Regions from separate parts of the Sphingobium sp. YBL2 genome, predicted to be linked through region 1. Evidence: predicted binding sites of a transcription regulator. Region 1 holds the regulator's gene; the other holds the start of a gene.
The links. Region 1 encodes LexA, which represses DNA repair genes until DNA is damaged. Its sites were predicted from a motif close to GTTCCNCNCTTGTTCT; they were not measured.
Positions count from the first base shown of each region.

Region 1 (6,316 bases):
ATGTCGAAACCGCCACGCGCGGGCTGCTGACGGGGCGATGAGCAAGCTCACCCATCTGGACGAGGAAGGGTCGGCCCATATGGTCGATGTTTCCGCCAAGGCGACGACCGCGCGCAAGGCTGTCGCGAGCGGCCGCATCAGCATGAGTCCCGATGCAGCAGCAGCGATCGAGCAGGGATTGGTGAAGAAGGGCGACGTGCTGGCCGTGGCCCGCGTGGCGGGCATCATGGCGGCCAAGCGAACCGCCGACCTCATCCCGCTCTGCCACCCGATTCCGCTCAGTTCGGTCAGCATCGACCTCGATCTCGACGGCAGCGGCGTGACCGTGACGGCGACCGCGAAGACCGCCGGTCAGACCGGCGTCGAGATGGAGGCGCTGACCGCCGCGTCGGTCGCGTTGCTGACGGTCTATGACATGGCCAAGGCGCTGGACAAGGGCATGATCATCAGCGACGTGCGCCTGCTGGCCAAGAGCGGCGGCAAGTCCGGCGACTGGACGGCTGGGGACGGGCCGGCATCATGAGCCTGCTTCCGGTCGCGGAGGCGCAGAGCCGCCTGATGGCGCTGGCAAGGCCGCTGCCGACGGAGCATATGCCCATTCCCGCCTGCGCCGGACGATGGCTGAAGGAAGATGTCGTTGCGCTGCGTGATCAGCCCTGGGCCGATCTTTCCGCCATGGACGGCTATGCCGTGCGCGCCGCCGAATGGCCCGGGCCATGGCAGGTCGCCGGCGAAAGCGCGGCGGGCGGCCCGCCGCCTCCGCCCCTCGAACCCGGCCAGGCCTGCCGCATCTTCACCGGCGCGCCCTTGCCGCAGGGCGCCGACAGCATCCTGATTCAGGAAAACGCCGCGCGCGAGGGGGACATGCTGCGCGGACTGGAGGAGGCGCTGACGAAGGGCCGCCATGTGCGTCCGGCCGGTTCCGACTTCCGCAAGGACGGCCTTTTGCTGAAGGCCGGCAGCGCATTGGGGGCGGCGCAGATCGCGCTCGCCGTGCTGGGCGGGCATGGGACGCTGCCCGTATCGCGCCGGGCGCGGGTCGCCCTGCTCTCGACAGGCAACGAACTCGTGCCCCCCGGTGCGCCGACGCAGCCCGGCCAGCTTCCCTCCTCCAACGCGCCCATGCTGGCCGCCCTGCTCGCCGGCCTTTCCTGCGATGTCATCGATCTGGGGATCGTGCCGGACGATCTCCCCGGCCTGGTCGAGGCCTTTGCCCGCGCCAGCCAGGCGGACATCATCGTTTCGACCGGCGGCGCATCGGTGGGCGATCACGACATCGTCCGCCCGGCTTTCGTCCAGGCCGGGGGTTCGCTCGATTTCTGGAAGATCCGCATGCGTCCGGGCAAGCCGTTGATGGCGGGGACATTGGGTTCCGCCGTCTTCCTGGGCCTGCCGGGCAATCCGGTATCGGCCTTCGTGACGGCAACGCTGTTCCTGTTGCCGCTGGTCCGCAATATGATGGGCGCGGCATCGCCCCTGCCCCGCACCGCGCCGGCGACGCTCGCCGCGCCGCTGCCCGCCACGGGGGAACGCGACGATTACCTCCGCGCGTTCCGCACGGAAGCGGGCATCGTTTCCGTGACATCGCAGGACAGCGCCGCCACCGCGGCCATGGCGATGGCCGACTGCCTCATCCTGCGCCCCGCCGGCTCTGCTCCGGCTGCCGCCGGCGATCACGTCACGGTTCTTCCCCTCGCATAAGGAAAGGGGCCGCCGCGCGACCCCTTCCAGTGCAGTCCTGACGGATGGCGGCGATGTCAGCCCTGCTGGACCGCCGCCGTTCCTTCAGCGCTGCTGCTTGCCGGGCGACTTGTCCTGACGGCGTTCATCGCCCATCTGGCCCTGCCGGTCTTCCTGCTGCTGCTGGCGTCCACCCTGGCTGGAGCGGTCGCCGCCCTGCTGGTCGCGACGTTGACCGCCGCCCTGGTTGTTCTGGTTGGCCATCTTTCTCTCCTATTCACCTTCTTCGTGGAAGGCAGGCGTTAAACGGCCTGCGGCCTTCCGCGTTCCAGCAAAAGCGCCCAACGGTTAGGCGCTTGACTTACCCCGTTCCGTTTCCTATGCGTTCTCCATCCGTTCCAAGGAGGGCAAGGCGAGATGTTGACACCCAAGCAACAGGAATTGCTGAGCTTCATTCAGACCCGGCTGGAGGAGGGAGGCGTATCCCCCTCTTTCGAGGAGATGAAGGAAGCGCTGGACCTGCGGTCCAAATCCGGCATCCACCGCCTGATCAATGCGTTGGAGGAACGCGGTTTCATCCGCCGCCTGCCCAATCGCGCCCGCGCACTGGAAGTGCTCAAGCTGCCCGATGCCATGCATCGCGCTCCCAAGGTCGTCGTGCCTGCCAAGCCGCCGCTGACGCCCGGTCCGGTGGCCAGCAGGCCCCCGGTCGCCGCCAACGACATATTGGAGATTCCGCTGCACGGCCGGATCGCGGCGGGCGTGCCGATCGAGGCGCTGGAGGGGCAGAACATGCTTTCCGTTCCTGCCGCGCTGCTGGGCACCGGGGATCATTATGCGCTGGAAGTGGCGGGGGATTCAATGGTCGAAGCGGGCATTCTGGACGGCGATTTCGCGCTTATCCAGCGCACCGACGTCGCGCGCGAGGGGCAGATCGTGGTCGCCCTGATCGACGAAAATGAAGCGACGCTGAAATATTTCCGGCGTGAGGGTCCGAAGGTCAGGCTCGATCCCGCCAACAGCGCCTATGAACCGCAGATCTACGACCCTCGGCAGGTCCGCATCCAGGGCAAGCTGGCCGGGTTGCTGCGCCGATATAACTGATGCTTCCTGTATTCGCGCGGCCGGCGGGAAGACCGCGCGACCCAGGGGTGCTCGTCATGCCACGCCTTCGCGCTGCGCATGGTGCCATGGTCCAGATCGATGGTCAGGCCACCCGTCCTGGCGAGGAAGTGTCGATCCACCTTCAGCCAGCGTGGGCGACAGGCGCCCGGCAGGCGGCGGTCGCTGACGACGATGTCTGAATAGGCGCAATCCCGCGCCAGTATCGCATTATCGATCCTCACGCTGCTTCGCGTCAGCAACAGGTTCCAGTTCCGGCCCCCTCCCTTCAGGCGAACGGCGCATAGATCGGGAGAACAGCGGGCCTGGGGCAGCGCCGTCAATGCCTGCAAGATACCGTCATAACCCGCGCTTTCCGCCATGACGTCGCGCGCATAGCCGCCGGCTCGCGCCCGCAGCATCGCCATGCCGCCATCGGCAGTGCGCACCGCGACATGCCGGCCGTCCCCGCTTATCAATATGGCGGGCATCGGGCTGGTCAGGACCATCATGACGCCGGTGGTCACGGGCATCAGACCCGCCCAGCGCCACCGGCTTCGCCATAGCAGGCACCACAGCATGCCCAGCAGCATCAGGCCGAACACTACGCCCGACTGGGCGGGCGCCAGTACCACCGCCCAAGGGCTGGACGCCACGCCATGGGCAATCAGCAACAGCAGGTCGATCGATCGCGCGGCAAGCCACCAGAAGGGCGCACCCCACCCGCCTAGGTCCAGCAGCAAGGCCGTCGCCTCCAGCGGCATGACCACCAGGGTCGTAAGCGGTATGGCCACCAGATTGGCGATCGATCCCAACATGCCCGCCTTGTGGAAATGGAACAGCGCTATCGGCGCCAGCACCAGCTCCACGACCAGGCCGGTCGCCAGCATGCCCGCAAGATTGCGCCCGATCCGGCGCCCCACCCCTTCGCCACGCGGCGCGAGAAAGGCGCGGAAGGCCGAATGCTCGCCCAGCGACACCAAGGCTATCACGGCCGCGAAGCTCATCTGGAAACTCGGCCCCACCAGTGCTTCTGGCCAGAGGATCAGCACCACCAGCGCCCCTGCCGCCACGAGCCTGAGCGTGATCGCGTCCCGCCCCATCGCCAGTCCGCCCAGCACAAGCAGGGCAGCGACGCAGGATCGCACGGTCGGCACCTCTGCGCCGGTCAGAAGCGTATAGCCGATGCCCGCCAGAGCGCCGCCGCCCGCGGCCAGCAGCATCAGCGGCCAGTCGAGAGCCGCCCGGCGGCTGAGCGCCATCAGCCGCATCAACAGGAAGATCACCGCAGCGATCAGGGCCGTGACATGCAGACCGCTGATCGACAGCAGATGCGCAAGGCCGCTCCGACGCATCGCCTCCGCATCTGCCTGCGCGATTGCGCCCTGATCACCCGTGGCCAGGGCAGCGGCGATGCCGGCGCCCTGTCCCGGAACGCGCTCCAGGATATGCTCGAACAGACGCGCCCTCAACCGGGGGCCGGCCGTGGCCGGCCGCAGGACCGTGAGCGGCGGCAGCACACGCCCGGTCGCGCCGACGCCCTCGAAATAGGCGCGGCGCGCAAAATCATAGCCGCCCGGCAGGCTGGGCGGCGCAGGCGGCATCAGCCTTGTGCGGAAGGCTATGATGGCTCCCTCCCCGACCCCCGGCGGCATCGACGCATCGTCAAGATTGACGCGCACCAGGGGCGGCAGGGCAGGCACGCCGACAGGCCGGACCAGCACGCGACTCATGTGCTGCGCGGGCAGCCTTTCGACCGACCGGACCTCCCCCTTCAGCGAGATGAAGGCGGGGCGGTCGAGGGGCGGCGATCCGACGATCGTCGCTTTCCCCCAGACCAGCAGGCACCCCGCACAGGCAAGAATGCCACCGACGACGATCGCCTGACGCACCCGGCCACCGGGCGGCAAAAGCAGCGCGGCGCAGGCGACCGCAAGCGTCACGCAGCAAAAGGCCAGCCATTCCAGCCGATTAGGCAGAAGGAACCAGGCCGCGATTCCCGCAGCCAGGGCGACCGGAACCCATAGCGGCAACCGTTCGCGCTCCTCCTCCAGCCACAGCTCCACGCCGCGCCAAATCCGCGCTGCTTTCCCCCGGGCCGAACTGACAACGGAGGTTTGTCGTGGCTCGAAAGCCATGCTAGGGGGCGTCGCGATCATGGATGGGTCGGGTGGTATCCGGGCGAATGGCAGGGAATGAAACGGTGAGTGCTACAGGTTCGAACAAGCAGGTAGTAACCCGTTTTGCGCCGTCGCCTACCGGTTTTCTTCACATCGGCGGCGCGCGCACCGCACTATTCAACTGGCTGTTCGCGCGTCATCACGGCGGCAAGTTCCTGCTGCGGATCGAGGACACCGACCGGGCCCGCTCCACCGAGGAAGCGGTCGCCGCCATCTTCGACGGGCTGGAATGGCTGGGGCTGGGCGGCGACGAACCGGCGGTCTTCCAGTTCGAGCGCACGCCACGCCATGCCGAAGTGGCGAACCAGATGCTCGCCTCCGGCCATGCCTATCGCTGCTATGCGACACCCGAGGAACTGGCGGAACTGCGCGAGCGGCAGCGCGCCGCCAAGCAGCCGATGCGCTATGACGGGCGGTGGCGGGACCGCGATCCTTCCGAGGCCCCGGAAGGCGCGCCCTTCGTCATCCGCCTGAAAGCGCCGCGCGAAGGCGAGACGGCGATCGAGGACGCCGTGCAGGGCCGCGTCGTCGTCCAGAATGCGGAGCTGGACGACATGATCCTGCTGCGTTCGGACGGCACGCCCACCTATATGCTGGCGGTGGTGGTCGACGACCATGACATGGGCGTCACCCATGTCATTCGCGGCGACGACCATCTCAACAATGCGTTCCGCCAGCTAGGCATCATAAAGGCGATGAATTGGGAAGAGCCCATCTACGCCCATATCCCGCTGATCCATGGGGCCGACGGCGCGAAGCTGTCCAAGCGGCACGGCGCGCTTGGCGTCGATGCCTATCGCGACGAGTTGGGCATGCTGCCCGAAGCGGTGTTCAACTATCTGCTGCGACTCGGCTGGGGCCATGGCGACGAGGAGATCATTTCCCGCGAGCGTGCGGTGGAACTCTTTGATATTTCAGGTGTCGGCCGCTCGCCCTCTCGCTTCGACATCAAGAAGCTGGAGAATCTGAACGGCCATTATCTGCGCGAGGCGGATGACGCACGCCTTGCCGCGCTGGTCGCGCCAAGGGTTGCGGCAAGGTTGAACATCGATCTGCCGGAGGATGGCGAGAAACGGCTTGCCGAGGCCATGCCGTCGCTCAAGCCGCGCGCCAGGACGCTTAACGAAATTGCGGAGGGCGCCGAATTCTTGTTCAAAAATTGCCCGCTCGATTTTGACGAGAAGGCGCTTGCTCTGCTAGACGATTCCGCACGCGCGCTGCTGGGACAGACAGCCGACGCTCTTGCACCCGTCCAGTCCTGGACGGTCGAAGCGATCGAAGAAGCCATTCGCCGCGTGGCAGAGGATGCCGGCCTCGGGCTTGGAAAGGTCGCGCAGCCCTTGCGCGCGGCGCTG
Region 1 is NZ_CP010954.1:3,280,860-3,287,175, reverse strand. Features, by position in the region: gene trpC (indole-3-glycerol phosphate synthase TrpC) at 1-41, shown strand, start outside; gene moaC (cyclic pyranopterin monophosphate synthase MoaC) at 38-523, shown strand; gene TZ53_RS15190 (molybdopterin molybdotransferase MoeA) at 520-1,701, shown strand; gene TZ53_RS27185 (hypothetical protein) at 1,786-1,944, opposite strand; gene lexA (transcriptional repressor LexA) at 2,098-2,784, shown strand; gene TZ53_RS15180 (ComEC/Rec2 family competence protein) at 2,721-4,919, opposite strand; gene gltX (glutamate--tRNA ligase) at 4,967-6,316, shown strand, end outside.

Region 2 (6,316 bases), 1.3 Mb from region 1:
GCCATCGACCGCGTCGAACAGGCGCTGGGCAACCGCACCGTCCCCTCCCCCGCCACCAGCACGCAGGACGAACCCGAATGGGCGGAGGAATTCTGGGTGCCGCACCGTTCCGAACTGATCCGCATCGGCGCGGTCCAGATCGACCGGATCGAGGCGGAACGCGACTATATGCGGCTGCATGTGGGGGCCAACAGCTATCTGCTGCACCAGACGATCAGTTCGCTGGAAAACCGGCTGGACCCGCAGCAGTTCGTCCGCCTGCACCGCTCCCACATCGTGCGCCGCGACCATATCTCCCGGCTGCGCCACGACGGCAGCGGCGTCTGGTCAGCCTGCCTCGCGGACGGCACGGAAATCCGCATCGGCCGCACCTATCTCACCAACGCCCGCGCCATGGCAGGCCGCTGACCCCTTCAGTCCTCCCGTCGCAGATGGGAAGGGAAACCGCCAAAGACGATGGAGGGCAACGCCCGCGGGACGCCGCAAGGGCAGCCGCAACGCTCCGCGCCCACAAAAGGAAAGGCCCGGTGAATTCCGGGCCCTTTTCTAAAAACCGATTGAATAACTCAGGCGCCTGCGCTGACTGGCTTTTACTTGCCCAGATCGGCAAAGCGCTCCCCATTCTGAGCCTTGGCGACGGCAAGGTCCACAGCGCCGCGAACATGCGCGGCTGCAACCTGCTGGCACTTCTCGATCGCGGCCGTGGTATCGTTGAGCGGGCAGACCTTTGCCGCGGCACGCCGTATACGGGCATTCAGGACGCGTTGGTCGCTCGTCTTCGACAGGTCCAGATCATGATAGCTGACCTCGACACTCTTTCCGTTGGACTCGAATTCGATGGCGGAAGCCGTGCCAGCGGCGCCCATGGCGGCCATGGCGGCGAGAGCAGCGGTGAACTTGATGGCGATCATGGCAATTGTCTCCTCAACGCTATGCTTTTGTCGGCCTGGCCGCGTGGCGCGCAGTGCAGACCTCAAGCGAAGAGAAGAGAAGGCCTCAACAGATCATCGTCTCTGTCTTCGCCCATTTTGTTTAGGCGCATTGCAAATGCATCGCTTTTCGCTTTCGACCGGCGCCTGTCCCTGTCGGCCAACGGCGCTCCCGTCGACCAAATACAGTCTCACGGGGACGAACGACAATTTTACGACAGAAAAACAACCGTTCCGTAGCGTAAAATTACAATCGTTCAACAATTCGCGCACATAAAAACACCCCCGGCGCAAGGGAAAGGCCGGGGGTGCATCCAGGAAGCTGTCGGGCTCTCCGGGATCTCTTTCAATCATCTTGCGGCGATACGGCCCGGGGCCGGTCGATCCATAGCCAGATCGTCGCCATGTCGAACCGCATCATAGCGCGGGTGCGCAACGACCGTTTTCCCCATTCGATGATCCGCCCATCCATCACGCCCGGCAACATCAGCCGTGGACGAACGGACGACATTCTTCCACGAACGACATCACCGCCCCTGCGCGGCGAGCTGCGCCCGCAAATTGGCGAGCGTCCGCGCATCGACGACCGGCCGCTCCGGCGCCTCCTTCCCTTCGCGCAGCTTGCTGCGGTCCTTCTCCGGCGGCTCCACGACGCGCACCCTGACCGGCGCATGGCCCGTCGCCCTGATCCCCAGCTGCTCCGCCGCCCCGCGCGACAGGTCGATGATCCGCCCCCGCCCGGCGAAGGGCCCGCGATCGTTGATCCGCACCAGGATCGTCCGCCCCGTCTCCAGCGCCGTCACCTCGACATAGCTCGGCAGGGGCAGCGTCGCGTGCGCCGCCGTCACCGCCTTCGGCCGAAAGCGCTCGCCATTGGCCGTCCGGTTCCCGCTCTCCCCGCCATACCAGCTCGCATAGCCCAGATAATCATAGCCCGGATCGGCGGCAGGCACATAGGTCACGCCCCTGACGCTATAGGGCTTTCCCACCCGCACCGGCACGTCGCTCACGGGCCGATAGCGCACCCCCCCGCCACAGGCCGCCAGCGCCATCGCGACGCCCAGCGCGCCGAACCGCATCCGAACAAAAGTCCCGCTCATCCCCGCCCTTTACCCCAGCCCGGCGCGGGGGCAAAGCCGCCGCCTTTTCCTTTCGCCGCACAGTCCCTATCTTGCGCCCGACCGGCCCTTGCCTCCCAAGAACAAATCTGGAACAACACGCCCCCATGAGTCTCACGCAAATTTCTCAGCAGAGGTCTGCCGAATGCTGACCACCATAAGCGTCCGCGGCGCACGCGAGCATAATCTCAAGGGCGTCGACGTCGACCTTCCGCGCGACAGCCTGATCGTCATCACCGGCCTTTCCGGCTCGGGCAAGTCCTCCCTCGCCTTCGACACTATCTATGCCGAGGGTCAGCGCCGCTATGTCGAATCCCTCTCCGCCTATGCGCGCCAGTTCCTGGAGATGATGCAGAAGCCGGACGTCGAACATATAGACGGCCTCTCCCCCGCCATCTCCATCGAGCAGAAGACGACCAGCCGCAACCCGCGCTCCACGGTCGCCACCGTGACGGAGATCTACGACTATATGCGCCTCCTCTGGGCGCGCGTCGGCATCCCCTATTCGCCCGCCACGGGCCTCCCCATCAGCGCCCAGACGGTCAGCCAGATGGTCGACCGCGTGATGCAGCTGCCCGAAGGGACGCGCTTCTACCTCCTCGCCCCCGTGGTCCGCGGCCGCAAGGGCGAATATCGCAAGGAACTGGCGGAGTGGCAGAAGGCCGGCTTCACCCGCGTCCGCATCGACGGCGAACTCTACGCGATAGAGGACGCCCCCGCCCTCGACAAGAAATACAAGCATGACATCGAAGTGGTGGTCGACCGCCTCGCCGTCAGCGACGACATGGCCACCCGCCTCGCCGACAGCTTCGAACAAGCCCTGAAACTCGCCGACGGCCTCGCCTATGTCGACCTCGCGGACGGCGCCGTCCCCGGCCGCGAGGTCGAAGCGGAATCCACCGGCAACCTCAAGGGCGCAGGCATCCCCGCCAACCGCATCGTCTTCAGCGAGAAGTTCGCCTGCCCCGTCAGCGGCTTCACCATAGCGGAGATCGAACCGCGCCTCTTCTCCTTCAACGCCCCGCAGGGCGCCTGCCCCGCCTGCGACGGCCTGGGCGAACGGCAGGAGTTCGACCCCGAACTCGTCGTCCCCAACGAAGCCCTCAGCCTCAAGAAGGGCGCGGTCGTCCCCTGGGCCAAGTCCAACCCGCCCAGCCCCTATTATATGCAGGTCCTCGGCTCCCTCGCGAAGGAGTTCGGCTTCTCCCTCGACACCCCCTGGGCCGACCTGCCGGGGGAGGTGAAGCTCATCATCCTCCACGGCACCGCCGGCCGGCCCGTCACCCTGCGCTTCGTCGACGGCAAGAAAAGCTATGAGGTGAAAAAGCCCTTCGAAGGCGTCATCGGCAATCTCAACCGCCGCCTCCTCCAGACCGAATCCGCCTGGATGCGGGAGGAACTCAGCAAATACCAGACCGCCATGCCGTGCGAGACCTGCCACGGCGCCCGCCTCAAGCCGGAGGCGCTGGCGGTGAAGATCGCGGGGGAAGACATCTCCATGTCCACCCGCCGCTCGGTGGTGGACGCGCTCGGTTTCTTCTCCACCCTCCCCAGCCGCCTCAACGATCAGCAGAACCAGATCGCCCGCGCCATCCTCAAGGAAATCGTGGAGCGCCTCGGCTTCCTCAACAATGTCGGCCTCGACTATCTGAACCTGGACCGCACCAGCGGCACCCTGTCCGGCGGCGAGTCCCAGCGCATCCGCCTCGCCTCGCAGATCGGCAGCGGCCTGTCGGGCGTCCTCTACGTCCTCGACGAACCCTCCATCGGCCTGCACCAGCGCGACAATGACCGCCTGCTCATCACGCTCAAGCGCCTGCGCGACCTCGGCAACACCGTCATCGTCGTGGAACATGACGAAGACGCGATCCGCACCGCCGACTATATCGTCGACATGGGGCCGGGCGCGGGCGTCCACGGCGGCACCATCGTCGCGCAGGGCACCCTGAACGAACTGCTCGCGCACAAGGACAGCCTGACCGCCGACTATCTGAACGGCACCCGCCGCATCGAAGTCCCGCCCCGCCGCCGCAAGGGATCGGGCAAGAAACTCACCGTCCACAACGCCCGCGCCAACAACCTGCAAAATGTCACCGCCAGCATCCCGCTCGGCACCTTCACCTGCATCACCGGCGTATCGGGCTCGGGCAAGTCCAGCTTCACCATCGACACCCTCTATGCGGCGTCCGCCCGCACCCTCAACGGCGCGCGCATCGTCGCCGGCCCGCATGACAAGGTGACGGGCCTCGAACATTGCGACAAGGTGATCGACATCGACCAGTCGCCCATCGGCCGCACCCCCCGCTCCAACCCGGCGACCTACACCGGCGCCTTCACCAACATCCGCGACTGGTTCGCCGGCCTCCCCGAAGCGCAGGCGCGCGGCTACAAGCCCGGCCGCTTCAGCTTCAACGTCAAGGGCGGCCGCTGCGAAGCCTGCCAGGGCGACGGCGTGCTCAAGATAGAGATGCACTTCCTCCCCGACGTCTACGTCACCTGCGACGTCTGCCACGGCGCCCGCTACAATCGCGAGACGCTGGAGGTGAAGTTCAAGGGCAAGTCCATCGCCGACGTCCTCGACATGACGGTCGAGGACGCGGTGGAATTCTTCAAGGCCGTCCCCCCGATCCGCGACAAGATGGCGATGCTGGCCGAAGTGGGCCTGGGCTATGTCAAGGTCGGCCAGCAGGCGACCACCCTGTCCGGCGGCGAAGCCCAGCGCGTCAAACTCGCCAAGGAACTCAGCCGCCGCGCCACCGGCAACACGCTCTATATCTTGGACGAACCCACCACCGGCCTCCATTTCGAGGACGTCCGCAAGCTACTGGAAGTCCTCCACGCCCTCGTCGAACAGGGCAACAGCGTGGTCGTGATCGAACACAATTTGGATGTCATCAAGACCGCTGATTGGATCATCGACATGGGACCAGAGGGGGGCGTCAAAGGCGGCGAAGTGGTCGCCGAAGGCACGCCCGAAAAGGTCGCAAAGAACGCCCGGAGCTTCACCGGACGCTATCTCGCGCCGTTGTTGGGGATGGAGGCTGTGGCGGCGGAGTGATTGACTTGAACGATCTTAACTGGAAATTTTAATATTTTTCAGCAAGATGGTGTGCAGGTATAATTGGGGGGTTAAATGGAACTGGCTACTAAACTGGTCGAACTCGAAAAACGAACAGCCCAACATCGCGAGCTATTGCTAACCGAGGAAGCAGCCAAAACGGCGCTAGTGATGCCGTTTATCCAATCATTGGGATATGATGTCTTCAATCCGGCAGAAGTCATACCCGAGTTCACGGCAGACGTAGGGATAAAGAAAGGTGAGAAAGTTGATTACGCAATCTGCATTGACGGTCAGCTAAAAATTTTGATGGAATGCAAACCTTCCTCTGTTGACCTCGATCTCAAACATGCTTCTCAACTATTTCGCTATTTCTCAACAACAGACGCTCGCGTCGCGGTCCTAACGAATGGCGTTCAATATCAGTTTTATTCTGATATAGAACAACCCAATAAAATGGACGAAAAACCATTTTACATCTTTTCCATGGATGGGATAAAGCGGACCGATCCGCCTATCTTAGAGAAATTTACACGTCAGCATTTTGATATCGACTCAATTGTCGCAGCCGCTGGTCGATTGAAGCTTGAATCACAAATGCGCATTGAATTGGAAAAGGAATTTGCCGACCCTTCGGATGACTTCATCAAAATGATGGCTGCAAGGGTGCAAGGAGGGCGTGTAACAGCATCCCTCAAAGAGCAATACCATGCTGTTCTTACGGCATCTATCGCCTCGATCATCAGAGACCGGGTCAACGATCGTTTAACATCGGCACTGAATGTTGCCAATCCGGCTTCCGAAATCATTGAGGAGGGTGGGTCTGATGACATGTCCGATGCGGCAGGCATCATCACGACGGATGATGAGATTAACGGGTTTCGTATCGTACAAGCCATAGCTGCACGACATGTAGATCCTAGTCGCGTGGTCATCCGGGATTCAAAATCATATTGCGCCATATTGCTAGATGACAACAATAGGAAATCTCTAGCCCGGCTCCACTTCAATAGCCCAACGACACGATATGTTGGCACGTTCGTTGACAAAGTAGAGACGCGGCATGCCGTTTCGTCCCTCACCGACATATACAAACTTGAGGAGTTAATCGTAGCGCGTATCACGGCTTTAGAAAGCGGGCCTGACAGCTAATCATACCATGCCTCAATATCGCTTAGAATTCACCGCCGCGCTGGAAATCTTCGCACAGA
Region 2 is NZ_CP010954.1:4,579,497-4,585,812, forward strand. Features, by position in the region: gene TZ53_RS21185 (LytR/AlgR family response regulator transcription factor) at 1-408, shown strand, start outside; gene TZ53_RS21190 (UrcA family protein) at 591-911, opposite strand; gene TZ53_RS21195 (septal ring lytic transglycosylase RlpA family protein) at 1,457-2,029, opposite strand; gene uvrA (excinuclease ABC subunit UvrA) at 2,193-5,105, shown strand; gene TZ53_RS21205 (type I restriction endonuclease) at 5,181-6,257, shown strand; gene TZ53_RS26285 (hypothetical protein) at 6,265-6,316, shown strand, end outside.
Region 2: uvrA (excinuclease ABC subunit UvrA) is a predicted target of LexA. The motif match lies at 2,128-2,143, and genes of this name have one in related genera.